3 regions of the Vibrio limimangrovi genome follow, and region 3 is predicted to be linked to each of the others. Evidence: predicted binding sites of a transcription regulator. Region 3 holds the regulator's gene; each other region holds the start of a gene.
The links. Region 3 encodes PurR, which represses purine synthesis genes. Its sites were predicted from a motif close to TNANGNAAACGTTTNCNTNA; they were not measured.

Region 1 (11,064 bases), on a different contig from region 3:
ATTAAAAAAGGGTGCCTCGGCGGGCACCCTTTTTAATTTTATCGAACACACTGTTATGCTTTCTCAGGAATAGCTTCAAGTAGAGCTACCATTTGATCCCAGAATAGCTGAACAGTATCGATCTTCACTTTCTCATCTGGAGAGTGAGGGAATTTGATCGTCGGGCCGAACGAAACCATGTCCATATTTGGGTAAGGTTCTTTAAACAGACCACATTCCAAGCCCGCGTGAATCACCATTATGTTCGGCTTGTGACCGTAGATACCTTCGTACATATCACGGAAGATTGCCATGATCTCAGAGTCTGCATCTGGCTTCCAGCCTGGGTAAGCGCCAGAAAATGCGATTTGGGCACCAGCCAACTCTGCAACGGAATTCAGCATACCTTCAACTTGGCTACGTCCTGAATCAATCAGAGAGCGAATCAGACAAAGTACGGTTACTTTATTCTCTTCAGTGGTGATCACACCAACGTTTAGAGACGTTTCAACCACGCCTTCGATCTCGTCACTCATACGTATTACGCCGTTTGGACAAGCATTTAGCGCGGCAATGAAACGTTGTTGGTCTGCAGAAGCAAACGCTTGAGCGTCTGTTGCGATCTCTTCGTTGAAGGTAACAATACCGGTTTCTACTTTACCTAGCTCTGCTTTTAGTAGCTCTGTGTAGTAGTTGAACAATTCTGCAAGCTTGTCTTGGTTTTCTGCCGGAAGCGCAACGGTTACGAATGCTTCTCGTGGAATCGCGTTACGTAGGCTACCACCACGGAACTCAACCAAACGCAGATCCAGTTCACGTGCGTGACCAGCCAGGAAGCGGCCAAGCAGTTTATTCGCATTACCACGACCAGTATGAATATCACATCCAGAGTGACCACCTTTCAGACCTTTGAGTGTCAGTTGACGTGTAATAAAGCCGACAGGAATGGCATCGCGAGTGATATCGAATGTCATCGCACCATCAATGCCGCCAGCACAACCCATGTACACTTCGCCTTCCTGCTCTGAGTCGGTGTTTAGCAGGATATCACCTTCTAACCAGCCTGATTGAAGCCCGAAAGCACCCGTCATACCCGCTTCTTCATCAATGGTCAGCAGCACTTCAATTGGACCATGCTTGATCTCAGTAGAAGCAAGAACCGCAAGACAAGAGGCCATACCAATGCCGTTGTCTGAGCCAAGGGTAGTGCCTTTCGCAGTCACCCATTCACCATCGATGTAAGGCTGAATTGGATCTTTGGTAAAGTCGTGGTCTGTCTCTTCATTCTTTTGCGGCACCATGTCGATGTGTGCTTGAAGAACCACGCCTTTTTTGTTTTCCATACCTGGAGTTGCAGGTTTTTTGATGAATACGTTACCGGTAGGATCACGACGAACATCTAAGCCTTGCTCTGTTGCCCAGTTGATAATGTATTGTGCGAGAGCTTCCTCATGCTTTGATGGATGAGGGATAGAACAAATCTTATCGAAAAAACGCCATAGCGGAGTTGGTGATAAGGTACTAATTTCTGAATGAAAGTCAGACACGTAAAGCTCCTTGTAATCTAATTTACCAAATATCTTATTTAAAAGTTGCGTATATCTAGCAGAAAATGCTAATGATATTTGATAGGAATTAGAGCAAGAATACCATTTGAAGAGTGCGACTAGTAGTCGTATGTGTAAGGATTTCTCCCTCTATTGTCACAGTTTATGAACAAGCTGAAGAGCAAGTGCTACTATTCTCATATAATAAAGATAACTTTATTTACAATATTGTAATTAAATTACAATTAAGTCGGAGAATTTAGCTTAATTTTGAATTTTATGTGATTTGTATCACTAAAAGTGTTGTAACTTAATTTCCTTGTGGTATATTTGTAACCATCTTCAGTAGAGAAGAATGAAATGCTCAAAGGATGAGTCCGTATATCGCCTCCAGGGAACCGAGAAATCAACGAATGATTAAATGCGAGAGAAGGTGATAGTTATGAAAGGTTTACCGAGTACAATGTTCTGGAATAGCAAGTCTGTTTATACCGGCAACTTTGTATACCCAACAAGTTTTGGTTACTGATTCATTCTTTGGATGATGACTAGTAGTCAACGCATGTGACTTGAACAGTTTGTTCACCCCTATAAATTGGAATTTTTTTTCAGTATCACTACTGACATGATTCAGCGCCACTCAAATTGAGTGGCGTTTTTTTATCTCTTTTTCTTCTCTTTGACTAAAATATAGTCGCTGAGTCCCGGTTCCAATCAAGCTTGCCTGTCTTATTCCAATTCTTACCTGATTGCAGCATACATTTGACGATAAAGTCGGTGTTTTCGTCTGAAAGTTTAGTACATTGTTCAGTTTGCACTCTTTTCGCTTTCTGGATGAAAACTTGCTAATTATTGTTTCATAAGCTTTAAATCTAATGAGCACTAAAAATGCTAGATAACGGGTTTCATATCCTGCAAAAAAATCCATTTAGAGTGAAAATTCTATCTGGAATTTGCTATTTGATAACTTTATAATTCACACCAATCGATTACGCAACCGTTTACTTTTTACCTCTAACAGGATTCGATCATGCTCGAAAGGCTCTTTAAACTTAGTGAAAATAGCACAAATGTGCGCACTGAGATCATCGCAGGGATTACTACCTTCCTTACCATGGCTTACATTATTTTTGTAAACCCAGCAATACTCTCTGATACCGGTATGGATCGTGGCGCTATTTTTGTAGCGACCTGTCTTGCAGCAGCAATTGGCTGTTTTATTATGGGCTTAGTCGCGAACTATCCGATCGCACAGGCTCCGGGCATGGGACTTAACGCCTTTTTTACCTACTCTGTTGTATTGGGTATGGGCTACACATGGCAGGTAGCACTAGCTGCGGTATTCGTTTCAGGTCTGTTGTTCATTTTGTTGAGTATTTTTAAGATTCGTGAATGGATCATCAACTCAATCCCTCACTCTTTGCGTACCGGTATCTCGGCTGGTATTGGTCTCTTCCTTGCGTTCATTGCACTTAAAAATGCCGGCATTGTGGTTGATAACCCAGCAACATTGGTTTCTATGGGACATATTACCTCGTTACCAGCAGTGCTGGCTTCGGTTGGCTTTTTCCTGACTATTTCACTGGTTCATCGCGGCGTGAAAGGTGCGGTGATGATTGCGATCCTGGCTGTAACAGGCTTAGGACTAGTATTCGGTGATGTTCAGTGGGGCGGTGTTATGTCAACACCACCAAGCATTGCGCCAACGTTTTTACAACTAGACTTCTCAGGCCTGTTTGAAGTTGGCATGATCTCCGTGGTTTTTGCTTTCCTATTCGTTGATTTGTTCGATACTGCAGGAACGCTGGTTGGTGTTTCACAGAAAGCGGGTCTAACAGACGAAAACGGTAACATTCCTCGTTTGAACAAAGCGCTGCTTGCTGACTCAACAGCGACTTCAGTTGGCGCTTTATTAGGTACATCAAACACGACATCTTACATTGAAAGTGTTGCTGGTGTTGCTGCTGGAGGTCGTACAGGTCTAACTGCTGTTGTTGTCGGCGTTATGTTTCTTCTGGCTCTGTTCTTCTCACCTCTTGCCGGTATGATTCCAGCTTACGCAACTTCAGGTGCACTATTCTACGTCGCGATTCTAATGCTTTCTGGTCTGGTAAGCATAGACTGGCGTGACTTGACTGAAGCGTCTCCGGTCGTTGTAACGTGCCTTGTTATGCCACTGACGTTCTCTATTGCAGAAGGTATCACACTAGGTTTTATCTCTTACGCGGCTATCAAGCTATTTAGTGGTAAAGGTCGTGATGTATCGATGAGTGTTTGGGTGATGTCTGCCATCTTCATCGTGAAATACCTTGTAGGTTAATCCAATCTCGAAAAAAGCCAGTGCGGGCACTCGTTCGCACTGGCTTTTATTTTAACGTTGTTCACCGAAATCGATTTTTCTGCACTTTGACGTCCTTTGGGAACAAATGTGGAGAAATTTGATATCACCATTGGTATTAAAATGGGCTTTCGGTAGAATAATCGCTTGCGCAGCTTATAGCCCCGTCTCGTTCAGTTTGAGAGATTAGTTGAATCTGAGATATCAGTTGAAATGATAACTCAAGAGCCATTCGACTAAAGATTGGGGATGCATATTTTCAAATTATTAGGTTATTACAATGAGTAAAAAATTCATTATCACTTGGGATACGATGCAGACTTACTGTCGTGAACTGGCGGAAAAACAAATGCCAGCTGAGCAATGGAAAGGTATCTGGGCAGTAAGCCGTGGTGGTTTAATTCCTGGCGCCATCCTGGCTCGTGAACTAGGCATTCGTTATGTGGATACTATCTGTATTTCAAGCTACGACCACGACCATCAGCGTGACATGTCTGTGCTTAAAGCGCCAGAAGGTGACGGTGAAGGTTACTTAATCGTTGAAGACCTGGTAGATAGTGGTGATACTGCACGTCAACTACGTGAAATGTACCCGAAAGCAAAATTAATTGCAGTATGCGCGAAGCCATCTGGTAAAGAGCTGCTTGACGATTACGTGGTTGATATTGCACAAGATACGTGGATTGAACAGCCATGGGATATGTCAATCCAGTATGTTGAACCTGTAAATCGCAAGCAAAAATAATTGCAGTCAAAAGAATATTGAGAAGTGCCCCTGTTTAGGGGCATTTTTTTTATTATCATTATATCTATTGCAAATAGCCTAGGATTCTTCATATGCCTGAAGAAATCAGTAAAAATCTCTCTGAAACTTTGTTTGTGAACCATAAGCAAGCAAAAGAAACCTCTGCACTTACTCAGTACATGCCATCCAGCCAAAAAATTCTCGACGAACGGGAAGAGATGGGTGACAGTGCTTGGTATCGTCATTTACTGCGTCTGCAGTGGGCATGGCAAGGTGTTTCTCCAATAGAGATCGAAGAGGTGTTATCCAGAATTGCTTCTTCAACGCACTCACGTACCAAAGATGAATGGTTAGATACCGTAATGGGCTACCACAGTGGTAACTGGACATTCGAGTGGATCAAATTGGGTATGGAGCATCAAAAACGCTCGGAGCAGTTACAAGGAGAAGAGGCCGCGGAGCAGCTTTTTTCGGCATCACTGTGTTTTAGTATCGCAGGTTACCCGCATTTGAAGAGTGATAATTTGGCACTTCAGGCTCAGGTTCTGGCTAATAAAGCGTATTCAGAAGCAGCCGAGAAAACCAAATACACGATCAAGCAAATAGAAGTGCCATACCAAAATCGCAAAATTATTGCCAACTTACATTTGCCGAGGACGGACAAACAGTTGCCCGTTGTCATGGTCAGCGCGGGTTTGGACAGTTTGCAAACGGATATGTGGCGCTTGTTCCGAAATCGCTTAGCGCCTAGAGATATTGCGATGGTGACCGTCGATATGCCTTCGGTAGGATACAGCTCTCACTGGCCTTTAACTGAAGATACGAGTTGTCTTCACCAGGCAGTTTTAAATGAGCTCTACTCGATTCCTTATGTTGATCATCATAAAGTCGGCTTGGTTGGTTTTCGTTTTGGCGGAAATGCGATGGTTCGTCTTTCGTTCCTTGAACAAGAGAAGATCAAAGCGTGTGTGGCGTTGGGAGCCCCTGTGCATGATCTGTTTTCATCTCCTGCGAAACTGCAGAAAATGCCGAAGATGTATCTGGACCTGTTTGCATCGAGATTAGGTAAAAGTGTTGTAGATATCAACAGCATGGCGGGGCAAATGAAAGCGTGGTCCTTGAAGGTTCAAGGCTTTTTGACCAACCGTAGAACTAAGGTGCCAATTCTGGCATTAGGCCTGGAGGGAGACCCGGTCTCACCGTATAGTGATAATCAGTTGGTTGCGCTATTTAGTCAGTACGGACAGGCGAAAAAAATCAGTGCTAAGTCAATTTCAAAAGGTTATGAGCAATCCCTCGATTTAGCCATAAAGTGGTTGGAAGATGAATTATTAAGATGACAAACCTTACCATTGAGTTAAAGTGGATACTTGAGCAAAAATTAAGCTCATGAAAATTAAAAATAATAATGATTTTCACTTTTTATTATGGAAACGGAGATTCATATGTCAGAGACGACTCAGGGGCCTTCACACTTTCGCTTGATGTCAAAGCTAAAGGCGATAGGGCCTTACCTGCGTGAACCACAATCACAGGAAGGATGTTATTACTTTGATTGTTTGTCAGTGTGCGTAGACGATAAAAAATCACCTGAAAAACGTGAGTTTTGGGGCTGGTGGATGGAGTTAGAATCCACCGAAGGGGGCTTTACTGCGAAATACCACATTGGAAAGTACAACAAAGAGGGGCAATGGGACTCGGAAGCGTTGCCTAAAAAGTCGGTAGAGGAAGTTTACTTGACTCAAAGTACTTTCCATCAAAAGCTCATTGATACCTTAGAAGAGAACTTCAAATTAGAGGTCGAATACCACACAGAGTCCTTTGACTTCGCTTAATTTGACCCTTTTCTATTGCTATAAAACAAAAAGGTGCGTTTTCGCACCTTTTCTCTTGTTAAATCCCCATTTGATTGTTAAAACATCCTCTTTATTTGTTTTTCACTTCAGAAGACATCATGACAACGAATCAACAAAATGCAGTTGTTTCGCAACCACAAACTGTCGTTGTGAAACTGGGTACAAGTGTGCTGACAGGCGGTACATTAGCGCTAGATCGTGCTCATATGGTTGAGCTGGCGCGTCAATGTGCAGAGCTTAAGAAACAAGGCCATTCAGTAGTAATAGTTTCGTCTGGTGCAATTGCAGCAGGCCGTGAGCATCTTGGATACCCCGCACTGCCCAACGAAATGGCGAGCAAACAGCTGCTTGCTGCAGTAGGGCAAAGCCGTTTGATTCAAACTTGGGAGTCTTTGTTTAGTATTTACGGTATTAAGATTGGGCAGATGTTATTGACGCGTGCTGATCTGGAAGATCGCGAACGTTTCCTGAATGCGCGCGATACCATCAATGCTCTGGTCGCAAATGATATTGTCCCGATAGTGAACGAGAACGATGCCGTAGCAACAAGTGAGATTAAAGTTGGCGACAACGACAACCTGTCTGCTTTAGTGGGGATTTTATGTGGTGCAGATAAATTAATGCTCCTCACTGACCAGAAAGGCCTGTTTACTGCGGATCCGCGTAAAGACCCGAATGCAGAGCTGATCAAAGAAGTTAAAACCATTGATGACACACTGCGTAAAATTGCAGGTGGCAGTGGTACAACGCTCGGCACTGGTGGTATGGCAACCAAGCTTCAAGCCGCAGACATTGCTCGTCGCGCAGGTATTGAAGTTATCATTGCTGCGGGTAGTGCAATCAACGTGATTGTGGACTCATTGAGTGAACATCCACAAGGGACGCGTTTCTTACCTTGCTCTGAAGCACTGGAAAACCGTAAGCGCTGGATCTTAGCTGGTCCAACAGCATCGGGCGATATCATTATCGATGATGGTGCTGTGAATGCCGTTGTGGGTACTGGCAGCAGTTTGTTAGCCAAAGGCGTGACGAAAGTAAGTGGTGATTTTGCTCGTGGTGAAGTTGTTCGTGTAACGAACTCCCACGGTAAATTAGTCGCGCGTGGTATTAGCGCCTACTCAAGTGACGATCTGGCAAAAATTTCTGGTAAGCACAGTAAAGATATCATCTTGATTTTGGGCCATGATTACGGTTCAGAAGTTATTCACCGAGATGATCTTGTCGTCATTCAGGAATAGAAATTAAGGAAAGCAAAGTGGATTTAACGAACATGGGTAAAGCTGCTAAAGATGCAGCTTTCGAATTGGCGACAGCGTCAACTTCACAAAAAAACCAAGCTCTGGCCATTATCGCTGATGAGCTGGAACAAAATTCAGCGGCTATTCTGGCGGCTAACGCAAAAGACATTGAACTCGGCCGCGAAGCAGGTCTGACTGATGCGTTATTAGATCGTCTTCTGCTCAATGAAGAGCGCCTGACAGGTATTGCGAATGATGTTCGTAACGTGATCAGCCTAAATGATCCTGTGGGCAGTGAAATTGATAGCAAAGTACTCGAGAACGGCATGTCATTGTCTCGCCGTCGTGTCCCTCTGGGTGTCGTCGGCGTGATATACGAAGCGCGTCCAAACGTGACCATTGATATCGCGGCACTGTGCCTGAAAACCGGTAATGCGAGCATTCTACGCGGTGGTAAAGAGACGTTCTTCTCTAATATGGAACTGGTTAAAGTTATTCAGTCTGCGCTGGAAAAAGCGAATCTTCCTGCGGCTTCAGTTCAATACATTGAAAAACCAGACCGAGAGCTTGTGTCACAGTTGCTAAAACTGGACGACTACGTGGATATGATCATTCCTCGTGGTGGTGCTGGCCTGCACAAAATGTGCAAAGAAAACAGCACAATTCCAGTCATCATTGGCGGTTTTGGTATCAGCCATATTTTTGTTGATGAATCAGCGGATCTTGTGAAATCGCTCAACGTCGTTGAAAACTCAAAAGTTCAGCGCCCGTCTGCATGTAACTCGCTGGATACTTTGTTGGTACATGAAAAGATTGCGGCTGAGTTTCTGCCAATGCTGGTGGAACGCATGAACGATAAAGTCACGTTTGTTGCTGAGCCAAAAGCAAAAGCACTGATGAGCGACGCAAAACAGATTCGCGATGCGGCCGAAGGCGATTTCGATACAGAATGGCTAAGCTACACGTTAGGTGTACAAGTCGTTGCTGATGTAAAAGACGCAATTAACCATATGCGTGTGCACAATGCCAGCCACTCTGATGCGATCATGACCAACAGTCTGGAAAACTCTGAATTGTTCATCAATTCGGTGGGTTCTGCAGCAGTATATGTGAATGCGGCTACACGCTTTACTGACGGTGCACAATTCGGCCTTGGAGCAGAAGTTGCCGTATCAACTCAGAAGCTGCACGCTCGTGGTCCTATGGGCTTAGAAGAGCTGACCAGCTACAAATGGGTAGGTAAAGCAAACTACTTAGCACGTAGCTAACATATTCAACACGATATTGAACGAAAAAGGGGCGAAATGCCCCTTTTTGTTTTCTCTCACTTACCAATTCCGCTACACTAGTTTGGCTTTTAAGAGCGCTTTGTTTGGAGGTGATATGCATTGTCCTTTTTGTTCCGAGAACGAAACAAAAGTTATAGATTCTCGCCTGGTTGCGGATGGTCACCAGGTACGTCGTCGTCGCCAGTGTCTAACGTGTAATGAACGTTTTACGACGTTTGAAACCGCGGAATTGGTCATGCCTAAGGTGATCAAATCGAATGGCAACCGTGAACCGTTTGATGAAGATAAAATGGTTGGCGGTATTCAGCGTGCGTTAGAAAAGCGCCCGGTAAGTGCTGATGCCATAGAACTCGCGATAAGTATGATTAAATCCCAGCTTCGCGCGACAGGTGAGCGTGAAGTGCCTAGCCAGATGATTGGTAATTTAGTGATGGACCAACTGAAAGAGTTGGATAAAGTCGCTTATATCCGCTTTGCTTCTGTTTATCGCAGTTTTGAAGATATCCGCGAATTTGGCGAAGAGATAGCCCGTCTGGAAGACTGAATAACACATGGCTCAATACACACCTCAGAGTGCATTTTCCCCTCAAGATTTTTCTATGATGTCGCGTGCGATCTCACTCGCACAGCGCGGCATCTATACGACTTCTCCTAACCCTAATGTTGGCTGCGTTATTGTTCGCGATGGACATATAGTGGGTGAAGGCTACCATCACCGCGCGGGAGAGCCACACGCCGAAGTTCATGCACTGCGAATGGCAGGGGATAAAGCAGAAGGCGCAATGGCATATGTTACTCTCGAACCCTGTTCCCATTATGGGCGCACTCCGCCTTGTGCCGAGGGGCTGATAAAAGCAAAAGTGGCGAGAGTCGTTTGTGCGATGCAAGACCCAAATCCCAAAGTAGCGGGTCGTGGTATTCAAATGCTGCGTGATGCTGGGATAGAAGTTCAGGTGGGCTTGCTGGAAAGCGATGCTATTGCGCTGAATCGAGGTTTCATCAAGTTTATGCAAACAGGCATGCCTTTCGTCCAGTTAAAAATGGCAGCTAGCCTAGACGGGCAAAGTGCACTCAGTAACGGTCAGAGCCAGTGGATCACCTCCCCACAAGCTCGTCAGGATGTTCAACGTTTCCGAGCCATCAGTGGCGGTATCCTGTCGACCAGTAAAACCGTGATTGATGACAATGCGTCATTGAATGTGCGCTGGGATGATTTGCCCCAAAGTGTACAGGTGCAGTATGCGCTTGAAGAGGTTCGCCAACCCGCTCGTATTATCTTGGATCGCCAATGCCAATTGTCGGATGAACTCAAATTGTTCAGCACAGACGGTGATCGCATCATTGTCAGCCAGACCGGGGATATACCGCCTAAACTGGATGAGACAGGTCGAGTCGATCTCGTCCCAACGCTGAAAGAAGTCGCGAGCGAGTATCAAATCCATCACTTATGGGTTGAGGCGGGTGCGACGCTCGCAAGCGCTCTAATTAAGGCTAATCTTGTAGATGAGCTGATCGTTTATCTTGCTCCAAAATTAATGGGTAGCGATGGTCGTGGCCTGATTGGTGCGCTTGGTTTAACTGAAATGGCTCAAGTCATCGATTTAAATATTACTGACGTACGTATGGTGGGCTGCGATATTCGCATCACCGCCAACATCGTGCGCAATGAAATCTAGAAAAGAAGCATTATGTTTACAGGAATTGTAGAAGCAGTAGGCAAACTTGCTGCAATTACGCCGAAAGGCGAAGACATCACGGTGACAGTCGAAACGGGTAATTTGGACATGTCCGACGTGAAGCTGGGTGACAGTATCGCTACCAATGGCGTTTGCCTGACTGTCATTGATTTCGGAAGCAATTATTACAGTGCGGATCTGTCGTTAGAGACACTGAAAATGACGGGTTTTGCACAATATCAAGTTGGTGACAAGGTTAATCTAGAGAAAGCCATGCTGCCAACCACACGTTTTGGTGGGCATATTGTATCTGGTCATGTTGATGGCGTGGGTGAAATTGTTGAACGTAATCAGGTAGGTCGTGCTATTGAGTTTTGGGTGGCAATGCCATCTGAG
Region 2 (11,064 bases), on a different contig from region 3:
AGCATCATGCACGGCTTCATGAGCCAGAAGATGATTCTCTACCTCTTGCGCTGCTATCTTCTCTCCGCCACGGTTGATCTGTTCTTTATCGCGACCGACGACTTGCAGGTTGCCTTCTTTGGTTAACACCACCACATCACCAGTTCGGTAATAGCCCCCCGCAATAAAGGAACGTTGATTGTGCTCCGGAGCATGGTAGTATCCGCGAATGGTGTACGGACCCCGAGCGCACAACATGCCAGCCGTACCCTGAGGTACAGGTTCGCCCATGTCGTTCACGACTAAGATCTCGTCAGCCGGTGACATCGGGCGGCCTTGCGTGGACACAATGATGGAGTCTGGATCGTCCAACCTTGTGTAGTTCACAAGCCCTTCCGCCATACCGAATACCTGTTGCAACGTGCAGTTTAATGTCGGTTTGACACGTTTCGCAGCCGCTTCACTAAAGCGCGCACCACCGACCTGAAGCACTTGTAACGAGCTGATGTCATATTGGGTCCGAGGCGCTTCATCTAGCCACAACAACGCCAAAGGTGGCACCAAAGCAGCAACGGTAATACGATGTTGTTCAATCAAGTGGAATGCAGTCTGTGGACTCGGATCAGGTGAAAGCACCACCGTTCCACCAGCCATAAAACACCCCAAAGCCCCCGGAGAGCTCAACGGAAAATTGTGCGCAGCAGGCAAGACACACAAGTATCGTGTTTGAGGTGAAAACTGACAAACGTCATTACTGGCTCGAACGCTGTAGAGATAGTCCCTATGCGTACGTGGGATCAACTTAGGCGTGCCAGTTGTGCCACCGGATAACTGGAAGAAAGCAAAGTCTTGTTCAGTTTCCGGCTTGCATGCTGAATTCGATAAGAAAAGCGAATCCAGATCAACGCTACCCGTCGGCTTTAAGCTCTTGTCACCCGCCCAGACAAGCGTCTCCAGAGTCGGCAGTTCATCTGAGATTTTCTGCGCGATATCGGCGGTATCGACACCCATTTGTGGTGCAGTGATCAACGCTTTTGCCTCGGTAAAATGACAAAAGTATCGAATCTCATATTCTCGGTGTGCGGGCAATGCCAAAACTGGCTGAACACCAATTTTCAGAAGCGCAAAGAAACTCAGGTAAAACGCTCCGATATTAGGCAGGTGCAGTACCGCTTTATCGCCAGCCTGTAATTTCAATTTTTGCTGGAAGCCCGCGGCTAAGCTATCAACTTGTTCGGACAATACACGGTAAGTCCATTGTTGGTCGCCGGACACAAGCGCAATCTGCTCTGGATAATTCTTGGTACTGGTTTCGAGCATCTCCGGAATGGTTTGCTGCGTCCAATAGCCAGCTTCTTGGTACTGCCGAGCTATTTCCTCTGGCCAAGGTGTAAATCCATATACTTTCATTTTAGGAAGCATCACACGACCACCTCCATATTTTCCTGAACCTCAATCCCAAGCGCGTTCAGTACGGTGCGCATTTTGTTGCCCGTTTCTTCTAATTCACTTTGCGGATCAGAGCCACTGACGATTCCGGCTCCGGCATACACTCGTAGGCGTTGTTTTTCTACTTCTGCACAGCGAATCACAACAACCCACTCTCCGTTGCCACGAGCATCTACCCAACCGACTAAGCCAGTAAAGTAACCGCGATCAAAAGGTTCCACTTTACCGATGAAGTCGTAAGCCTGAACTGTGGGATAGCCACATACCGCAGGCGTTGGGTGAAGCGCACTGGCAAGCTTGAGGACACTGGTGGTGGACTCTGAAATCGTTCCTTCAATTCGGGTTGAAAGGTGCAGCATGGCTTTCGTTTCGATAACAGATGGCACCATTGGCACATAAAGATTGTGACACCAAGGCTGCAGTGCTTTCTCAACTGCATCCACAACGACAGCATGCTCATGAAGGTCTTTACTGCTCTCCATCATCAGCTCGCCTTGTTGCTGATTCATCGTCTCGTTGTCACTACGCCTGCGCGAACCTGCTAATGGATTTGAGCACACGTGAGGCCCTTTGCGGGAGACCAGAAGCTCAGGGCTTGATCCCATCAAATACGTGTCACCACTTTCTCCACCCAATCGGGTTGAGAAGGTATAGCCGCCCGGGTTTTGCTTTAGAAGCATTTTAAGGAATCGCGCTCTGTCTATTTCTTGCTCCGTGTCGACTTGCATCGTGCGGGAAAGGACAACCTTTTCCAAGTCCACATCCTTTCGAGAACAAGAACTCGCTGCCTGCTCAACACTATGCATGTATTCGTCAGGTGTTGGAATGGGCTGAATAGAAGTTGGAAAACACTGATTAGAACCATCCAGATCGACCACTTTATCCGGTCGAATCGGTGATGTCGTACACAGACGTTCAGGCACGATGAAATGGACTGGGTTGTGCTCAGAAAACGGAATAACACCAACGGCTATAGGATTATCGTTTTCGTCTTTCTTAACCGATTCAATTAATTGGCTGATACAAGTGTCTAATTCTGAAAACCTGACTTGTTGGGAAAATTCTGCAGCAATGCCTTGTGTAAGTAACGTCACAGTGGGTGAGCTGAAGAAAAACGAAGCGTCATCCGTATGTGCGTTGAGAAACTCTGTGAGCATAGTGCTGCTCCCCATTGAGTTACGAAGCATAATCATCTCTCAAACTGTATTTAACATGGGATTACAAATGAGAATCCCTCTCAATTGAAAGGTAAGAGTACACACACTGTTACAATTGATCAAATGCATTTAATAACCATTATCATTCACACTTTTACAAATTAGAGATTTGTTCCATTTCAGTGAGCAAAGAAAAGCGTTTAGAAGTAGAGATTCTAGATAGAAGAAGGAAATAAAAATGGCTGAAGCAGTCACCGCTCAGCCATTTTATGTAAGGACGATTTATGTAAGTACTATATTTTTAAGAACGATATTTTTAAGAACGATAGCTTAGCTCTAGCCCTTGTTGCTAAAGCCATACTGTTCATCACTCAGTTCACGAAGCTCATTAAAGTTCTGCTGCATTTTGCCTCCGATGATATCAACGCGTCGTTGCATCTCTTCAACCCATTCTCGATCAGCTATCACGTCACGGGGCAAGACCATTGTTCGCTCGTTCTCACCCAGATAAAGAAACGCATCAAAAAGCTCACCAACCTGTGCATCCATATCGTCCATCGCAGCCAATTTGTAGCGAGCTTTTGGCAGTATGTCGATCAATCTAAGTCTTTGCATTGGCCCTTGTTGCACCTCCAGTAAAGCTGGTGTTTTCACTTTGTTGAAGGTCTTTACCACTTCTGGGTCAGTCATAGGCCAAATCAAATAAGTACTGCCTGGGAAGGCTTGCTGTAAACGCGTTGCCAGCGGCCAGTCTGTCTGCTGCGTTTTCTGAACATATTCTTTCGGTGCATTTACCAAGTGAAACGCGCCAAAAATCATCAGGGCTTTTTCATTGTTTTTGATTCTCTCAGCTGCAACTTGATAGAAATGGTCAGTCTTATGCGTTGCTGCTTGCTTCCAGACCTTTACATCTTGCAGTTCTTCCCAATCAAAAGGGGCTTCCGCTAGATGAACACGGATTTTCTTACTGTCTGGCAGATCTTGATTACGCTTTTTTATCGTCCTGAAAAAGTCGCGGTACTCATCTGGCATCCATGCCATAAAGTAAAGAGAACCTCTGAGGACAGAGTTCAATTGTTCTTCACTCACATCTCCGCCCGCCAAATAGTCATCTAAAACAGATTGATACTTGGCATTACCAAACTCTACAACAATGTGGCTCACCTGCTCAGAGAATTCTGGTTTAGAAACCAGCTCAGTAGCATATCGAACAAATGCGTCGTTCCAGTGATAGTCTCCTATCGCAACTAAGTTATGCGTTGCAAATGCCTGCATAATGGCATCATCTGCCTGTTTCGCCTGTTCAACGACTTGCGCCACTTTCTGCTGTGGCAAATCCACTTTGGTATAGTGAGGAAAATACTCACAGCCAGCTAAACTCACCAACCCTACGCTTAACAGCCACGGCTTTATTTTTCGCCCTAATTTACTCATAACCTAACCAATTCCTAGTTAACAAGGTGACAACGATAACAAAAATAATTATCATTTGCATAAATTGAATTTGATATCTGTATCACGAAAAGGATGTTTATATGAGTGAAAAACTCTCAGAATTCAGCGACAAGCTGTGCCTGGTGACCGGGGCTGGTCAAGGGATTGGTCTCGCATGCGCGAAAAGTTTATTAGCGCAAGGGGCACATGTGATTGCCAGTGATGTGACTGAAAAGTCATTAATGAACCTGACACAGTCTCTTCCTAAAGAGCAGCAACAACGCATTACGCTGCTGGCTTTTGATTTGACTGATACTCAAGCAATCCAATCTGCCTGCCAACGATTAGAGAATAACAAACTTATCCCTGAATACGTTGCAAGTTGTGCAGGTACCTTGCACCTCGACTCTATTTTTGACCTGTCGTTAGAAGCACTAAACACAACTCTCGATGTGAACCTCAAAGGCACTCTTCTATTAACCCAACAAATCGCCAAGCTGCTAGTCAAAAACGGGAAAAGAGGCTCAATCGTAGCCGTAGGTTCAAATGCCGCCGACACACCAAGAAGCAATATGTCAGCTTACTGCACATCCAAAGCCGGGCTTCACATGTGGATGCAGTGTTTGGGATTAGAACTGGCGGAACATGGTATTCGCTGTAATATTGTCAGTCCGGGTTCAACCAGAACTCCTATGCAGGAACAGATGTGGAATGAGTCTTATGGGGAAAGAGAAACGATTCGCGGCAACCTGAAATCTCACCGTCTTGGCATCCCGCTGAATAAAATCGCCGAAACCCAAGACATCACGAATGCGATCGAGTTTCTACTCAGCGACAAATCAGGCCACATTACCATGCATGATTTGCGAGTCGACGGCGGCGCTACTTTCTAGCCTCATAAACGACAAAGCCCCGACAACTCATCGAGCTATCGGGGCTTTTGAAAAATGGCACGCCCTATTGGATTCGAACCAATGACCACATCCTTAGAAGGGACGTGCTCTATCCAGCTGAGCTAAGGGCGCGCTACAGGGAAAGGATTATACGAGTTAAAATGGGTAAATCAACGGCTTTTAGTAACATTCTGATCTGAATGCCTAAAAAAAGGACACTGAAGGATTAGATGCTCAAAAACACCTCAGGGCAAACGTTTGCGTATGGATGTTAAAAAGAAATTCTGCGACAATGCGCGGCAGATTTATTTGCCTTCTAAATTTATAAAGGAAAGTCATGACTGCTCAAAATATAGATGGGACTCTCATTTCCCAAACGGTTCGTTCTGAAGTTGCAGCACGTGTAAAAGCTCGCGTTGAAGCTGGATTACGTGCACCTGGTCTAGCAGTTGTTCTCGTTGGGGAAGACCCTGCTTCTCAGGTTTATGTTGGCAGTAAGCGCCGCGCTTGTGAAGAAGTGGGTTTTGTTTCCAAGTCTTTTGACCTTCCTGCATCAACAACAGAAGAAGAGTTGCTAGCGCTTGTCGATCAATTAAATAATGACAATGAAATTGACGGTATTTTGGTTCAGCTTCCTCTTCCTGCTGGTATTGATAGCACACACGTGCTCGAGCGAATTGACCCAGAAAAAGATGTTGATGGCTTCCACCCTTACAACGTTGGTCGTCTTGCTCAGCGTATCCCTAAGCTCCGCTCTTGTACGCCAAAAGGCATCATTACTCTGCTTGATCGTTACAACATCGCACTACGTGGTAAACACGCCGTTGTTGTAGGCGCGTCAAACATCGTTGGTCGCCCGATGACGCTTGAGTTACTGCTGGCAGGCTGTACCACCACGACTTGTCACCGCTTCACTAAAGACTTAGAGAGCTACGTTCGTCAAGCGGACATCGTTATCGTCGCAGTAGGTAAACCAAACTTCATTCCTGGAGAATGGATCAAGAAAGGCGCAGTGGTTGTCGATGTAGGTATCAACCGTCTGGACTCCGGCAAGCTGGTTGGTGACGTGGAATACGATAAAGCACGTGAAAGCGCGAGCTTCATTACTCCAGTACCTGGAGGCGTTGGCCCAATGACTGTAGCTAGCCTGATTGAAAATACGATGCTGGCTTGTGAACAGTTCCATACCGACAAGTAATTAACGGCTTTTAGATTCGAAAAAGGCTCCTGACCAAGGAGCCTTTTTCTATTAGAGCGAATGAAATATTCGTGTTTACAGACTTAAAATCACGCCTGCAATCGAAGCACTCATTAAGTTGGCCATGACACCGGCAATAATCGCGCGGAATCCATGTTTAGAAACAAAAGTACGCTTCTCTGGTACCAGTGATCCTAAACCCCCAATAAGCATTGCCATACTTGAGATATTGGCAAAACCACACAGAGCAAAAGTCACAATCGCTTGTGAATGAGCACTTAATTGAGTTTTCACTTCCGTTAGTTGGATAAAGGCAACAAACTCGTTTACGACGATCTTATTACCAATCAATGAACCTGCAGTATTCGCTTCTGCCCATGGCACACCAATTAACCATGCAACTGGCGCAAACACGTAACCTAAGATTAATTCGAAGCTCAATGGCGTTCCGATGACATCACCAAACCAACCTAGGATGCCGTTTAGCAATGCGATGACACTAATAAACGCCAGCAAGGTACCACCTACCGCCACTGCAATTCGAACACCAGCCATTGCACCATCAGCCAGCGCTTCCACTACGTTTGTTGCACGTGGGATATCAACTTGGCTGATATCTATAGTTTCAGTTATTTCTGCATCTTCCGGCATTAAGATTTTGGCCATCAACAGACCAGCTGGCGCTGACATAAATGCCGCAGCGATAAGGAAGTTTAAATCAACCCCCAACGACGCATAGCCAACTAGCGTACCACCAGCAACAGACGCCAAACCGCCAGTCATTACCGCAAAGAACTGTGAATCCGTCATGTGCTTTAGGTAAGGCTTGACCATCAAAGGTGCTTCAATTGTGCCGACGAAGATATTTGCCGTCGCAGATACAGATTCCGCACGACCAATGCCTAACAGCTTTTGAATACCGCCACCAATGAAGCTAATCATTTTTGGCATCACACCAATGTGATAAAGACCGGCAATGAGAGAAGAAAAGAACACGATGATGCACAGGACATTAATCGCAAAAGTAAAGCCACCAGTCGCCAAATTGCCGAATAAAAAACCGATGCCTTCCTGCCCGTAATTGATGAGGTTCGATACGACGCTACTGACAGAATTTAGTGCATTTCGCCCCGCAGGTACGTACAAAACCAATAGTGCAAACAATACCTGTAGTGCAAAGGCAAGAGAGACGGTTCTGAGTTTTATATTTTTTCTATTTGTAGAAAGTAGCCATGCTACGAATAGTATGACTACGATACCAAGAATTGAGTTCATAAATTGGGTCCGACAGAAGGGAGATATGAAAGGGGTCGGATTGTATACTGGACTCAGAATGCTGCAACTTGAGGTTGTTAACAAGGTGAAAACTTCAATCGGTCAACATTTAACCTAAAGCGTAAAGCATTGAATTAATTAATGATAAACGTTTGCTTTTTCTCATTATTTCCATATAGAAAATATGTTTCTAAGTCTGGAAAAATTTTGTGACATTCATCACCTTAATTAAGCTCAAATAACTACTTAGGAATGGAGATATAAGGTGCTAAACGTTGATCCCAATGACACGGGTCGCCAATCTTCTGTTTAATGAAATGGATGACCGCAGAAATCTTTTTTGGCATATGCTGTCGGCTGGGATAAACCGCATAAAACGGCATCGACTGGCTGGCTTTCCAGTCTGGCAATAATTGAATCAGCTTCCCCGTTCTGAACTCATCGCCCAGTAAATAGGTCGCAAGATACGCAATCCCCCACCCTGCAATGGCGGCGTCGCGCACGGCCTCTGAAAGATCCACTGAATAGTTACCGGAGACTTTAACATTTAACTCTTGCTGACCTTTGGTGAACGCCCATCCTGTGTAATCACGTTCCCAACTCCTGTAAATAAGACAGTTATGCGAGGACAAATCATTGGGTTCAGTTGGCTTATCATGATTAAGCAAGTAATCCGGTGATGCCGCCACAACAAACTGACAGTCTGTTAGTCGCTGCGCAATGTAACCTTCAGGCAAGTGTTCATTGTTGGTCACCCACAAATCTAGCCCTTCAGCCAACATATCGACTTTGTAATCAAACAAATGCACTTCGACTTGAAGTTGAGGATAAAGCTCTCGCAGCTCCTGAATAGCAGGAATGATATGTAACGTACCGAACGATTGAGATATGCCTAAACGCACTAACCCGGCGACTTCATCTCTCTGACTTTCCATTTCCAATGTTGCGCTATTGACCGCCTGAACCACATGCTCACAGTGGTGGTAAAAAGTTGCACCCGCTTCTGTCGGTGTAAAGCTTCGAGTCGTGCGCTGAACCAGTTTGATACCAAGCGAATCCTCTAGCTGGCTAAGCTGCTTACTCACGTGAGACACGGAGACACCGAGACTTTTTGCAGCCACAGTGAAGCTTTTGTGTTTGATCAATGCAGAAAAGATCACCATCTGCGCGGCACGTTCAGATAACACGCATTACCTCGTTTAAATACTGGAAAAACAAAGGGCTCCGAAGAGCCCTTATAAAATGATAGTTACCGACAACAAGTTAGTACTCAATACGGTCAGCTAAATGACTGACGGCAAGCGCGAAGTAGTAAGAGCGGTTCCACTTCATCAACACATTGTAGTTATTGTAAACCAGATACGTACGGCCATTTTCGTCGTCTGGCATAATCAGCCAGGCTTTGATGTCATCGTCCAGTTTCGGTAATGGGCTACCATCAAATTTCGTGATACCTAATTTGCTCCACTCTTGCAGGTACTTACCTTTCTCTTCCGTGCGACCTTCCAAGTTGCGGTCAATGCCTTTCGGGACTTTAACCTGACGCCCCCACGTGAACTTGTCATCCCAGCCTGACTGGCTCAAATAGTTGGCGGTTGAAGCAAACACATCCGCTTTGGTCGTCCAGATGTCTTTCTTACCATCACCATTACCGTCTGCCGCAAAGCGCAGAAACGAGCTAGGCATAAACTGACACTGCCCCATTGCACCTGCCCATGAACCTTTGAAGTTCTCCAGTTCAATATGCCCCTGATCCAGAATTTGAAGTGCAGCCATGGTTTCTGCGCGGAAGAACTCTTCACGGCGGCCTTCAAATGCCATAGTAGAAAGCGCATCAATTACACGAAAATTACCGGTAAATTTACCAAAATTACTTTCCACGCCCCATAGTGCAACAATAAAACGTGGCTGAACACCGAACGTATCACCAATACGTTTTAGCGCTGTATAGTGCTCTTTGTACAATTCTCTGGCTTGCTTAACCTTCCACTCTGGTACCGCACGAGGGATATATTCATCCAGCGTCAACTTCTTCTCAGGTTGGTTCCGGTCTGCGGTTACCGCTCGTGGTTTATATTCGACGTTAGCGAAAGCGGCTTTGATTATCGGCTCTGAGATACCTTGAGCACGCGCTTCAGCACGCAGTTTATCTAAGTATTCCTCAAAGCCTTCGCTGCTTGCAAAAGCTGAGGCACACATACCAACGCTAAGCAGTGTAGCCAGTACTTTTTTCATATTGCCCTCCTTGAGCAAGGCAGAAACCTCAGCAAGATGCGAAATTACTTTGCGTCTTTTTGCTGAGCTTTTTGTTCTTTATATTTTTCTAATAGGTTTTCCGGTGGTGGTGGAACTTGCAGAAAGAAGCCGTCGTTCAATAATGAGGCTTTCACTTTTTCTATATCCACCTGCGCCAACTTACGACCGTCAAGTTTAATCGTCATGACAGCGATAGGCTTACCGAACATCCGCATTAAGGTGTCAGGAACCTGTGAAAAATCGTCCTTTTTCGGAATATAGAGATAAGTACCTTCTTTTTTAGAGCTTTTATAAATAGAACAAAGCATGACACGCCTTTTATGCTGATTTAGCCGTTTTTATTACGGATTTAGTTAGAAACGTTAAATTGCCGCAAACTTAATAGCAAATTTGAGATTAATTCACCGAATTGCTGGTTAGAGAACTTGCTGCGCCAAAAGATGGAATATAACATGATAGACCTAGTTTAAGGCAACGCTCTTTCAACAGAGGCAAGAAGTCCACGATGACCCATTCACCAGACCTTAAAGGTAGCAGCTTTACCTTGTCAGTTTTACACCTTTCTGACAGCGAGATAGTAAAAACTATCGAGTTTTTGCAAGAAAAAGTGTCACAGGCACCGTCTTTCTTCGCATCCGCGCCTTTGGTTATCAATATAGCAAAAGTCGAAGGCGACATTGATTTCCCTGCGCTCAAACAAGGTATCGCTGATGCTGGCTTTATTCCGGTCGGTGTAACGGGTTCAAAAGATAAACGTGTACAAAACCTTGCGTCCGAAGCTGGCTTCGCCATCATGTCTGCAAGCAAATCTCCAAGCCAGGCACCTGCCAAAATGGCTCCAACTAAATTCATTCGTACACCTGTCCGCTCTGGACAGCAAATCTACGCAAAAGACGGGGATTTAGTGGTGCTAGCACATGTCAGCGCAGGCGCAGAAGTTATCGCAGATGGCTCCATACATATTCACGGAACTTTGCGCGGGCGCGCAATTGCAGGCGCAAGTGGGCAGCATGATGCTCGGATTATTTGCCACGATTTACAAGCAGAACTAGTATCTATTGCTGGAGATTACTGGTTAAGCGATCAAATTGAGAGTGAGTATTGGCAAAAGAAAGTAATGATCAGTAAAGCAGAAGAATCATTACGTCTTGAGACACTCACAATATAGTCTAAAAAGGAAAACAAATGGCACGCATTATTGTAGTAACGTCTGGTAAAGGTGGCGTCGGTAAGACCACTTCAAGCGCAGCCATCGCCTCTGGCTTGGCTCTAAAAGGAAATAAAACCGCAGTAATCGATTTCGATATCGGATTGCGTAACCTCGATCTTATTATGGGTTGTGAGCGTCGTGTCGTTTATGACTTTGTGAACGTCATTAACGGTGAAGCGACATTAAACCAAGCGATGATCAAAGACAAACGCA
Region 3 (11,064 bases):
GCGCGGCGTTGGATATCAAATGTCCACTCACCAAAACGGACAATGTGCTGTTCGTTGGTTTCGCATGACTTCGAACCATTCTGTGCGGTCGAAATTCGCCACAACAGATTTTTAACGCGAACCAATAACTCTCTGAGTTCAAAAGGCTTTGTGACATAATCGTCCGCCCCCATTTCAAGGCCAACAATTTTGTCGATACTATCCGTACGTGCTGTGACTAATATGATACCAATATCGGATTGGCTACGTAATTCACGCGTAAGCATCAGGCCATCTTCACCCGGCAAGTTGATAGCCAGCATAATCAGGTCAATATCACCCGCTTGCAGTGTTTCACGCATTTCTGCGCTGCTCCCTGCCTCACTAACGGTGTAGCCTTCGTTTTGGAAGTATCCCGCCAGCTTACTACGCGTGACAACATCATCTTCTACGACTAATACGTGATAGCTCATTTACACCACTTTCCGTCATTTGCTTATCCAAGATGTATTCTATTCATAACTATTCACATTTCTAGTCACTGGCAGATTTAAAGGCAAGATTTCACGCTTTTTTTGATTCAAAACAAGCTTGCGAAACGTCATTATTAAACGGACATAATTGGCCAGAAAACATCATAGTTGTCGTTATTAATTGATTACACTTAAAGGACATCCGTTAGTGATTTTATGATGCGACACATAAAACATCATTGAGGAGCCTGGAATGCAAGAAGTGAAAGCTTTTAATGAAAAACGCGCCGAAATTTACTGGTGGTTTTCTAGCTTGTTTGTCAAAGAACTGGCAGACAAAGAGCTGGAAGCTTACCACAGTGTTGAAATTCGGAGTTTTTTAGCTGGCTTAAGTGAAAATGACACTCTAAAACCTTCAATTGACGTTCTGGTAGATGCACTGAACCGATTACAAAACCGTAAAGATGCCCAACTCGCACTCGCCGCCGACTTTTGTGAACTGTTCTTAAAAACAGAAAAGTATGGGGCTCCGCCTTATGCTTCCCTGTACATTTGCGAAACAGGTTTACTGAATAACAAATCAACACAAGAGATGGAGAAGTTGATGGCTGATTTCGGCGTACCAATTGACGATAAGCTTAACGAACCTGCCGATCACTTAGCCGTAGAACTCGATTTTTTAGGCAGCATGATTATCCGTTCCAATGAGCTCGAACAAGAAAAACATATGGAACAAGCCTTCTCAAATCAGAATGATTTCATCGAACGTCAACTCTTATCTTGGCTGCCACAATTTGCAGCAAAATGTCAGCAAATGGATGATTTCGGTTTCTACGCAAGCGTCGCGCAACTATTAGTTGCATTTTGCAAACTAGACAGCGCTTACCTTCTTGGTGAATAATTGCCACCAATGATTGGGAGCCTATTTTCGCGCTCCCCAATTTTTATTCGTTTGCCCTTCATTGAGTCCCATTGCTTGCTTTTTTAGCAATCAAAATGTGACATAAAAGACACAAATCTGCTGCTGAAGTCATTGCCAGCCAACCCACATAGGGCTAAAATGTGAACGCAAACGATTAAATATGATTTTTATGTAAACCGCTGAAATAAAGCGGTTTTTGTGTTTTCTTACTAGGTTGACGTTCTCTTCTTCGCTCAGAGAAAGACGATAATATTCATCAACCGTATTGCTACAGACCTTCTACCGTTTTCGGAGCTGTCACTGCGAAACAGATTCAGCGTACACGTTTATGCGGCACTAAGTTTACAAAAGGCACTCAGTAAAAGGTTTTATACTCCAAGGTATATTAGTAGCTCGATACAGGACACCTTTATGGCCACTATAAAAGACGTTGCTCGATTAGCCGGCGTTTCTACTACTACAGTTTCGCACGTCATCAACAAGACGCGTTTTGTTGCAGAAGCAACTCAAGAAAAAGTAATGAAAGCAGTTGATGAGCTCAATTACGCACCGAGCGCAGTTGCTCGTAGCTTGAAATGTAACTCAACTCGTACCATCGGAATGTTGGTAACTCAATCGACTAACCTATTCTTCTCAGAAGTTATCGATGGTGTTGAAAGCTACTGTTATCGTCAAGGTTACACTCTGATCCTATGTAATACCGGTGGTATCTACGAAAAGCAACGCGATTACATTCGAATGCTGGCTGAAAAGCGTGTGGATGGGATTTTAGTGATGTGTTCAGACCTGACGGAAGAACTAAAAGAGATGCTTGACCGTCATTCTGATATTCCAAAAGTGGTCATGGATTGGGGCCCTGAGAGCTCACAAGCCGACAAGATCATGGATAACTCAGAAGAAGGCGGCTACATCGCAACTAAGTATCTGATTGACAACGGTCATACTGATATTGCCTGCTTAAGTGGTCACTTCGAAAAACTCGCGTGCCAAGAGCGCATTATGGGCTTCCGCCGAGCAATGGCAGAAGCGAATATACCCGTAAACGAAGATTGGATTCTTGAAGGTAACTTTGAATGTGATACCGCGGTTCTGGTTGCTGACAAAATTACCGCAATGAAAAAGCGTCCTACCGCAGTATTCTGTTTCAACGACACAATGGCTTTGGGCTTAATGAGTCGTTTACAACAAAATGGCATTAAGATCCCGGACGATGTTTCCGTGGTTGGTTATGACAATATCGAATTGGCAGAATACTTTTCTCCGCCACTTACGACCATTCACCAACCGAAACGCCGTGTTGGTAAAAATGCATTCGAAATTTTACTTGAACGCATTAAAGACAAAGAGCACGAGAAGCGCATTTTCGAAATGCAGCCAGAACTGGTCGTTCGTAATACAGTGAAAAAGCTCAATTAATTGGCAACAAGCGCTCTCCGGAGCGCTTATTTTTTGTCTCAACATAAGCCTTTTACTCAATAACGCTACGACTAAAAGTTAAATGTTTGGTAAGTTGCTGTTTTAGCTGCGTGTAGTCCTTTTCTCACACCCATACCTCTCGTTGAAAAACCTTTGCCCAAGATATGAACACCAAGACATAATCTTGATTAATTTTCCTGAACTAACATCACACTTCATTCGCTAGAATGTGATGTTAATTCAAGAGACAAAGTATTCTCGACAGGTCACGCACAGGGCAAACCATCCGAAAGGGTGGGACGCAAAGCTTCCGGCCTGAACCATTTGATTAATGGAAGGTAGCGGGGTTACCGATGGCAAATATACATATGATGAGTTTACCCTTTAATGACATTGTTCCTGTATGTATTTGCTAACCTCTCGGACCTGACTTTTGGTGGCGTAATGTTAATTACACCGAGATAACACATCATGGATAAACCGATACTCAAAGATTCTATGAAGCTATTTGAGGCACTTGGTACAATCAAGTCGCGCTCAATGTTTGGTGGCTTTGGACTTTTCGCTGATGAGACGATGTTTGCACTGGTTGTGAATGATCAACTTCACATCCGAGCAGACCAACAAACTTCATCTAACTTCGAGACGCAAGGACTCAAACCCTACGTATATAAAAAGCGTGGGTTTCCGGTCGTTACTAAATACTACGCGATTTCCAATGATTTATGGGAATCAAGTGAGCGTTTGATAGAAGTAGCGCAGCAGTCGTTAGCACAGGCCAAATTAGAAAAAAAGCAACAAGCCAGTACTAAGCCGAACAGATTGAAAGACTTGCCCAACCTGAGGCTGGCTACCGAGCGAATGCTAAAGAAGGCGGGTATTGAATCAGTAGAGCAGTTAGAACAGAAAGGCGCTCTAAGCGCCTATAAAGCGATACGTGACTCACATTCTGCAAAGGTAAGCATTGAGCTGCTTTGGGCCTTAGAGGGCGCAATTAACGGCACTCATTGGAGCGTCGTTCCCCAGTCTCGCCGAGAAGAGTTGAAAAATGCGCTTTCTTAACAGCTTTTCTGATATTAGTTTTAAAACCGCAGCTTAGTCTGCGGTTTTTTTTGAAATTTTTTTAGACCTTAACCTGTCTATTAGTCTGTAAAACATACAATAGTTAGCAGGTCCCTTTCCTCCCAAATGGTACCTGTTAACGTTTTAGAGAAAAGTAACCCAACTGGAGTACGATTATGAACAGAAAACTCATTTTTGGGTTAATACTGCTCTTAACGGTCATTCTTTTAGCCGTTAACTTTGGTCAGAACTTAACATTAGAAAACGCTAAATCTCAACAAGAGGCACTGAATGCCTATATCGAACAAAATTTTATTATTGCAACGACCCTCTATTTCTTGGCTTACATCGCTGTCGCAGCGTTCTCTATTCCCGGTGCAGCAGTCGTTACTCTATTAGGTGCTGCTCTATTCGGTTTTTGGATAAGCTTAGTTTTGGTTTCGTTTGCCAGTACCATAGGCGCAACCCTTGCTTTCCTGAGTAGCCGATACCTATTAAGAGACTGGGTACAAACCAAGTTCGGGAAAAAGCTCACAGCTATCAACCAAGGTGTTGGAAACGATGGCTCGTCCTATCTGCTTTCATTACGTTTGATTCCCGTCTTTCCTTTTTTCCTGATCAATTTATTGATGGGATTAACTCCGATGAACGTTGGCCGTTTTTATCTCACGAGCCAAATCGGTATGCTCCCAGGGACGGCCGTCTATCTCAATGCAGGGACACAATTGGCCAATATCGAAAGCTTGTCAGATATCGTCTCACCTGGTGTGTTAGCTTCATTTGCTTTGCTGGGACTGTTTCCTATCATTGCCAAATGGGTGATGAAGAAAGTAAGACCAAAGGCTCTAGGTAGTTAAGGGGATAGGCCCTGGATCCTAGATCCTAGGATTGCTCGCTGGAACTGCGGTGCTTTGATTAAACGTTGGTATTTGTTGTATGGGGATACAGAGCGCTTCGCTTACAGAAAACTGAGTACAGAAAGAGAGCTCCCCCTAGGGCCTAAAACCTAGGACCTAGAACCTTATAGATTAAACAACTAAACTTTGTTGCTTGATGAACTCAATCGAGTGCTGATTGAAGTCTTCCGGACGTTCTACATTACAAACATGACCGCAATTTGGGATTTCGAGCAATACACTCAGTTTATGTGCCGCAACCATCTCTTTCACTGGCTGGATGAACATATAATCCCTGTCCCCCATCAGGTAGAGCGTTGGAATTTCTAATTCCCGGTCTTTAAAGTACTTCATCAACGGGTTCACATCTGACGCCAAAATAAACCAGCGCTTAAACTCTTTTTGGCAAAGCTTTTTAGCTTCTCGAATAAACAAGTGACGAGACTCTCGTTGATTACGCTGTGGCATCACGATATAGGCGAACAGTTTATACAGCCACATGTACGGCAAGATATGTTTGCCAAAGTTACCCAGCTTTACCAGAATTTGTGAGCGAATGTTGAGACGAGTCACCGCCCCACCCAATACCATTGAATTAACCCGCTCAGACGCCAACTCTGCAATATTTCGCACGATGATCGTGCCTAACGACATCCCGACAAAGTGAGCCGATTGGATTTTCAGATGATCCAATACTTTTAAAATGTCTTGTGTAACTTCAGTAAACGTATAACGACTCGTCATCAGCTCTTTTAACAACTGATTTGACTTGCCGTGTCCTCGCAAATCAATCAACAACAAATTAAAGTGCTGCTTATAAGCTTTAATTTGCTTAAACCAAATCGAAGAACTGCCACCAGCACCATGCACAAAAACGACCCACTCGTTACTGGTAGGGTGCAAATAGGTTTTATGGAAAAGTAGTGGCTGAGTCATATACCAAAGTAAAAAACAAGTTTATCAATTGAGTGAGGTAATCCTACCACACTCCGCCCACTCTAGATAACTAAGGCACCTTTACCGGTGCCTTTTGTTACAATTTTAGGTTAGCTTAAATGGCATCAATGCGGAATAAACAGCTTTAACGCTGAGTGGTAAAGCTGCAAATATTCTTCCGCGGCCTTTCGCCAGCAGAAGTCTTGCTGCATCGCATGGAGCTGCACTCGCTTCAGTTCAGCGTTATCTTGAATATAAAGCAGTAGAGACCTGAGCATAGCTAACAGCAACGCTTGCGGTGTTGGCTCATAGAAGACAAACCCCGTAGCATTAGAAGGGTCAGAATCATAGTCATTGACGCTGTCTTTCAGGCCTCCTACACCGCGCACAATAGGCAAGGTGCCATAAGCCATACTATAGATTTGATTTAAACCACATGGTTCAAATTCAGAAGGCATCAAAAAGAAATCGGACCCAGCCTCAACTAAGTGAGCTAGCTCGTTATCATAAGCTTCAACAAAGACAAATTTGTTAGGGTACTCAGCCGCAACATCACGCACCTGAGCAGCCAGAGAAGGATCTCCCGTTCCGACCAAAACAAGTTGTACATCGTGTTTGAGGAAATCCGCCAATGCAGGCAGCAAATAATGCAGCCCTTTTTGCATAGTAAGACGACAAACCATACCAAACATCGCACAATCTGATTCAGCTAACTGTAACCTTTGTTGCAGTGCAGTTTTACACGCTTTTTTGCCTGCCACCATGCTGTCGAAGTTTGCCTGGTAGTTAGATGGTAGGTAACTGTCTGTGTCAGGATGCCACGCCGAGTAATCACAACCGTTGAGAATACCGACTAAGTCGTGCGCTCGCTGCTGAAATTCCCAGGACATTCCGTGACTGCCTAACTCTGTTTTCAATTCTTCAGCATAGGTAGGACTCACGGCATTAATTTTATCAGCATTCATCACGCCCGCTTTCAGCATTGAGATGTGAGTTGAACTTACTGCGGCATCGTGAACGCTTCGGCTCTGAAACTCTGGAAGGCATTGCACATCATCGTAGCTGAACACACCTTTGAACACTGCGTTATGGATAGAAATCACACTGTGTGTATTCACGAAATATGGATCTGAACCATAGCGGTGTTTCAACAAAAACGGAACAAGTCCTGTGTGCCAGTCATTGGCATGCACGATATCTGGTCTGAAATCCAGTTTTGGTAACATATCCAAACACGCAGCACTAAAGAAAGCAAAACGCTCTCCGTTGTCCGGATAAGCTTGGTTATTTTCCGCGTACATAGATGGGCGATTAAAATATGGCTGGCAATCTATCAAATAGACCGGCACATCACCGAGAAAAAGCCTCAATACTCGATATTCTGTATGTGGCCATGATGTTAATTGCGTCTCTAACAAGACCTCAGCATCAGCCAAGTTTTTAATACCATTGTACGCTGGAATGGTAATTCGTACATCTTGCTGAAGTTGGTGAAGAGCTTCAGGCAGTGCCTTGGCAACATCTGCCAAGCCACCACTTTTGATCAATCCTTCGACTTCAGACGCTACAAACAGAATAGATAAGTTGTTAGTAGCCAACTCTTGCTCCTTTAGGAATGACGACAATACCGTCATCTGACACATGGAATAACTTCTTATCTTCTTGAAGATTTACCCCAATTTGAGTGCCAGGTGCAATATCAGCGTTTTTGTCCACGATTACTCGACGTAAAACACAGCCTTCACCGATTTTAACGTCACCAAGGAGTACACATTCGCTGATATCGCAAGCAGATGCAATATTACTTCTAAAACCAAGCACAGATTTTTCTATTCTAGAGCCACGAATGTAGCTGCCGCTACAGACCAGACTATCGATAATCTGCACTCGACCGTTGTCGGAATCGGTAAACGTTGCAGGTGGTAACGGTGGATAGTAGGTATGCAGTGGCCATTTACGGTTATATAACGAGAACGGTGCATCTTTCGCTAGCAAGTCCATATGGGCTTGCCAGTACGAGTCAATAGTACCGACATCACGCCAATACACTTCTTCCTTCTCACCGGTAATATGGTTGGTGCTAAAGTCGTAAACATACACATCACCACGAGGGAACATTTTAGGGATAATATCCTTGCCAAAATCATGCGAAGACTCTTCATTATCCGCATCTTCTATCAGTTCAGAAAACAGAATCTCGGCTTCAAATACATAGTTCCCCATCGACACCAGTGCAAAATCAGGGTCCCCTGGTATCGATTTTGGATTTGCAGGTTTTTCTTCGAAGCCAATCATACGACCTTCGCTATCAACCTCAATCACACCAAACTGGGATGCTTCACTCAGCGGCATACGTAAAGCAGAAACCGTCAGTGACGCACCCTTCTCGGTATGGAAGTCCAGCATCTGTTTGATATCCATTTTGTATATGTGGTCAGAGCCGAATATACAAACTTGATCTGGTTCAGATAGCTCCATAAAACGTAAGTTTTGATAAATGGCATCGGCTGTACCTTCATACCAGCGCTTACCAGTGCGCATTTGCGCCGGGATTGGGTCAATGAAACGATCCGTTATCCCACTAATATTCCAACCTTTCTTTAAGTGATAAAACAGAGATTGAGATTTAAATTGAGTGAGCACATAAATGCGCATCAAATCCGCATTCACGAAGTTGTTCAGCGCAAAGTCAATCAGTCGATAGCTACCGCCAAACGGTACTGCAGGTTTACTACGAGATTCAGTTAAAGGTCTCAAACGAGAGCCTTCACCACCAGCAAGAATCATTCCCAATACACCAGCCATTGTTGTTCTCCATATCGTTATAGCTTGGAATGGATGTCCACCTGATCGAATGTAAATTGGGGTATCAAGTGAACATTATTTTAGTCCGTATTTGGCTTCTCTGAGCTCTTGTCATGCGGACATAATAGATATGGCATTTATCTCTATGCACAATATCTTAATCTAAGGCGTACTTACTTTCTTAATTCGCACTCGACGTCATCCCGAATTGGGGTAATAACGGCAAAGGCGTTTTATTACGGTGAAGGGAATACCGTGTGTTCTCACCCTAGCTCTGCTCGCAAAGAGTGAACACTTTTTCAGTATATGTACCCTGTCAGCTTCCTTTGAGCCAAAAATAGTTCTTAATTTTCGCCGCTAAATAATGCATATAGTTGCATTTATTATGTAGTAAATTATCCAAGCAGAATCTTAATTACAATTTTAAATACGCCATTCTGTGTGCAAGGTAGGTACTAGTTACCCAATACGATATGTAGATCACACAAGGCCAAGTAATGGATTACATTCTGAAAACAATTTACGAACTGAATAACTACACAATAGCGTTCAATTTATTGAGCTCGTTATCTCTAAACTTTCCAGGCTGCTTGTTTAAGTTGGAATCGCACAGCGTTTGAGATTACGTCATACATATGACTATAAAATGAAATCAGGACACTTAAAGAAATGAGATTCAAAAAACCGAAATTAAATTGCCGGAAATTTGAGTGAACGTACATTTGGAATGACAGTGGTAGAGAGGCAAAACTGAAAAAAATAGGGCAGCGAATCCGCTGCCCTACTACTCATCAAAAATCATCGAAATTAGCTTTCTGCTTTTGCTTTTTTGCGCTTGTCGGTCACTTCCCATTTGCCGTCGATGTACAGTGCAGTCCAACCGCTAGGCTTACCATCGTCTTCTGTACGGACATAGTTTTCTTTCGTTTTACGACTAAAACGAACCACTGCCGGACGACCATCAGGGTCTTCCTGTGGCGCAGTTGCCAAGTACTTGAACTTCTCTGGCAAACGCTCTACGAAACGGGTTAACTCAGACACGAGTGGCGCTCGGGTTTCACGAGATTTAGGGAAATTGCTCGCGGCCATAAACAGACCAGACGCGCCATCACGCAGTACAAAATAAGCATCCGAGTTTTCACAAGGAAACTCAGGGAAATGTACCGGTTCTTCTTTCGGTGGAGCGACTTCACCATTTTTTAGAATCTTACGAGTATTTTTACAATTTTCACTCGTACAATCCATGTATTTACCGAAACGGCCATTCTTAAGCACCATGTCCGAACCACACTTGTCACACTCGACAACTGGGCCATCGTAGCCTTTCACTTTAAACTCGCCGTATTCAACAATGTAGCCTTCACAGTTCGGGTTATTACCACAAACATGCATCTTGCGCTTATCGTCGATAAGGTAAGCATCCATGGCCGTTTCACAAATCGGACAACGCTTCTTGGCGCGAAGTGCTGCCGTTTCAACGTCTTCTTCTAAGACATTGATGATGCCCTCTTCATCACCGAGGTTAATCGTGGTTTTGCAACGCTCTTTCGGTGGCAACGCATAACCAGAACATCCCAGGAACACGCCGGTAGATGCGGTACGAATACCCATTGGACGACCACATGTCGGACACTCGATGTCTGTCATTACGATGTGGTTCAGTTTCATACCACCTTCTGACTCGTCAAGATCCGCTTTCTCCAGATCGCCGGTAAAGTCAGCGAAAAAGTTATCGAGTACCGATTTCCAGTTCACTTCTCCTTCTGCGATTTGGTCCAGTTTCTGTTCCATACGAGCAGTAAAGTCGTAGTTCATCAAATCGTTGAAACTGTCATCCAAACGGTCAGTAACGATTTCACCCATTTTTTCAGCGTAGAAACGACGCTGGTCAACCTTCACATAACCACGATCTTGAATCGTAGAAATGATGGAAGCGTAAGTAGACGGGCGGCCAATACCACGCTTTTCCAGTTCTTTAACCAATGCGGCTTCAGTGAAACGTGCTGGCGGTTTGGTAAAGTGCTGCTTCGGATCTAGCGATTCAAGATCGAGTTTGTCACCAAGTTGAACCGCTGGCAGGATAGTGTCTTCGTTTTTGCCCATTGGACGTTGTACACGAGTCCAACCGTCAAACTTAAGAATACGACCTTTCGCTTTAAGCGTGTATTCTGCCGCCTTAACGCTGATGGTCGTAGAATCATACTCTGCTGGCGTCATTTGACACGCAACGAACTGATTCCAGATCAACGAATAAAGTTTGTGAGCGTCAGTATCAACACCCTGTAAGTCCTCGGACTTCACAGACATATCTGAAGGACGAATTGCTTCGTGCGCTTCTTGTGCGCCTTCTTTGCTACCGTAGGTTAATGGTTTCGATGGTAGGTACTTATCACCAAATTCAGAACCGATGTAGTCACGAACGGCGTCTACTGCTTCGGTACTCAGGTTAGTCGAGTCCGTACGCATGTAAGTGATGTAACCTGCTTCATACAAGCGCTGCGCCAGCATCATGGTCTTCTTAACACCGTAGCCTAAGCGCGTACTCGCCGCCTGTTGCAGTGTTGAAGTAATATAA

Region 1: ACWYU8_RS19400 (NCS2 family permease) is a predicted target of PurR. The motif match lies at 2,516-2,535, and genes of this name have one in related genera.
Region 2: ACWYU8_RS14190 (NupC/NupG family nucleoside CNT transporter) is a predicted target of PurR. The motif match lies at 7,526-7,545, and genes of this name have one in related genera.

The regions. Positions count from the first base shown of each region.
Region 1 is NZ_JBSUGF010000016.1:55,641-66,704, reverse strand. Features, by position in the region: gene ACWYU8_RS19405 (aminoacyl-histidine dipeptidase) at 54-1,526, opposite strand; gene ACWYU8_RS19400 (NCS2 family permease) at 2,557-3,846, shown strand; gene gpt (xanthine phosphoribosyltransferase) at 4,145-4,609, shown strand; gene frsA (esterase FrsA) at 4,702-5,949, shown strand; gene crl (sigma factor-binding protein Crl) at 6,055-6,444, shown strand; gene proB (glutamate 5-kinase) at 6,564-7,703, shown strand; gene ACWYU8_RS19375 (glutamate-5-semialdehyde dehydrogenase) at 7,721-8,971, shown strand; gene nrdR (transcriptional regulator NrdR) at 9,087-9,536, shown strand; gene ribD (bifunctional diaminohydroxyphosphoribosylaminopyrimidine deaminase/5-amino-6-(5-phosphoribosylamino)uracil reductase RibD) at 9,544-10,668, shown strand; gene ACWYU8_RS19360 (riboflavin synthase) at 10,681-11,064, shown strand, end outside.
Region 2 is NZ_JBSUGF010000009.1:125,246-136,309, reverse strand. Features, by position in the region: gene ACWYU8_RS14220 ((2,3-dihydroxybenzoyl)adenylate synthase) at 1-1,401, opposite strand, end outside; gene ACWYU8_RS14215 (isochorismate synthase) at 1,401-2,585, opposite strand; gene ACWYU8_RS14210 (hypothetical protein) at 2,922-4,019, opposite strand; gene ACWYU8_RS14205 (2,3-dihydro-2,3-dihydroxybenzoate dehydrogenase) at 4,121-4,912, shown strand; tRNA gene ACWYU8_RS14200 (tRNA-Arg) at 4,968-5,044, opposite strand; gene folD (bifunctional methylenetetrahydrofolate dehydrogenase/methenyltetrahydrofolate cyclohydrolase FolD) at 5,250-6,110, shown strand; gene ACWYU8_RS14190 (NupC/NupG family nucleoside CNT transporter) at 6,186-7,385, opposite strand; gene ACWYU8_RS14185 (LysR family transcriptional regulator) at 7,628-8,572, opposite strand; gene ACWYU8_RS14180 (lytic murein transglycosylase) at 8,649-9,620, opposite strand; gene ACWYU8_RS14175 (YcgL domain-containing protein) at 9,665-9,949, opposite strand; gene minC (septum site-determining protein MinC) at 10,147-10,809, shown strand; gene minD (septum site-determining protein MinD) at 10,827-11,064, shown strand, end outside.
Region 3 is NZ_JBSUGF010000010.1:105,504-116,567, reverse strand. Features, by position in the region: gene torR (two-component system response regulator TorR) at 1-452, opposite strand, end outside; gene torD (molecular chaperone TorD) at 706-1,353, shown strand; gene purR (HTH-type transcriptional repressor PurR) at 1,786-2,790, shown strand; cyclic di-GMP riboswitch class I at 3,057-3,145, shown strand; gene ACWYU8_RS14940 (TfoX/Sxy family DNA transformation protein) at 3,262-3,852, shown strand; gene ACWYU8_RS14935 (TVP38/TMEM64 family protein) at 4,029-4,709, shown strand; gene ACWYU8_RS14930 (alpha/beta fold hydrolase) at 4,881-5,684, opposite strand; gene glgA (glycogen synthase GlgA) at 5,810-7,282, opposite strand; gene glgC (glucose-1-phosphate adenylyltransferase) at 7,272-8,489, opposite strand; gene topA (type I DNA topoisomerase) at 9,297-11,064, opposite strand, start outside.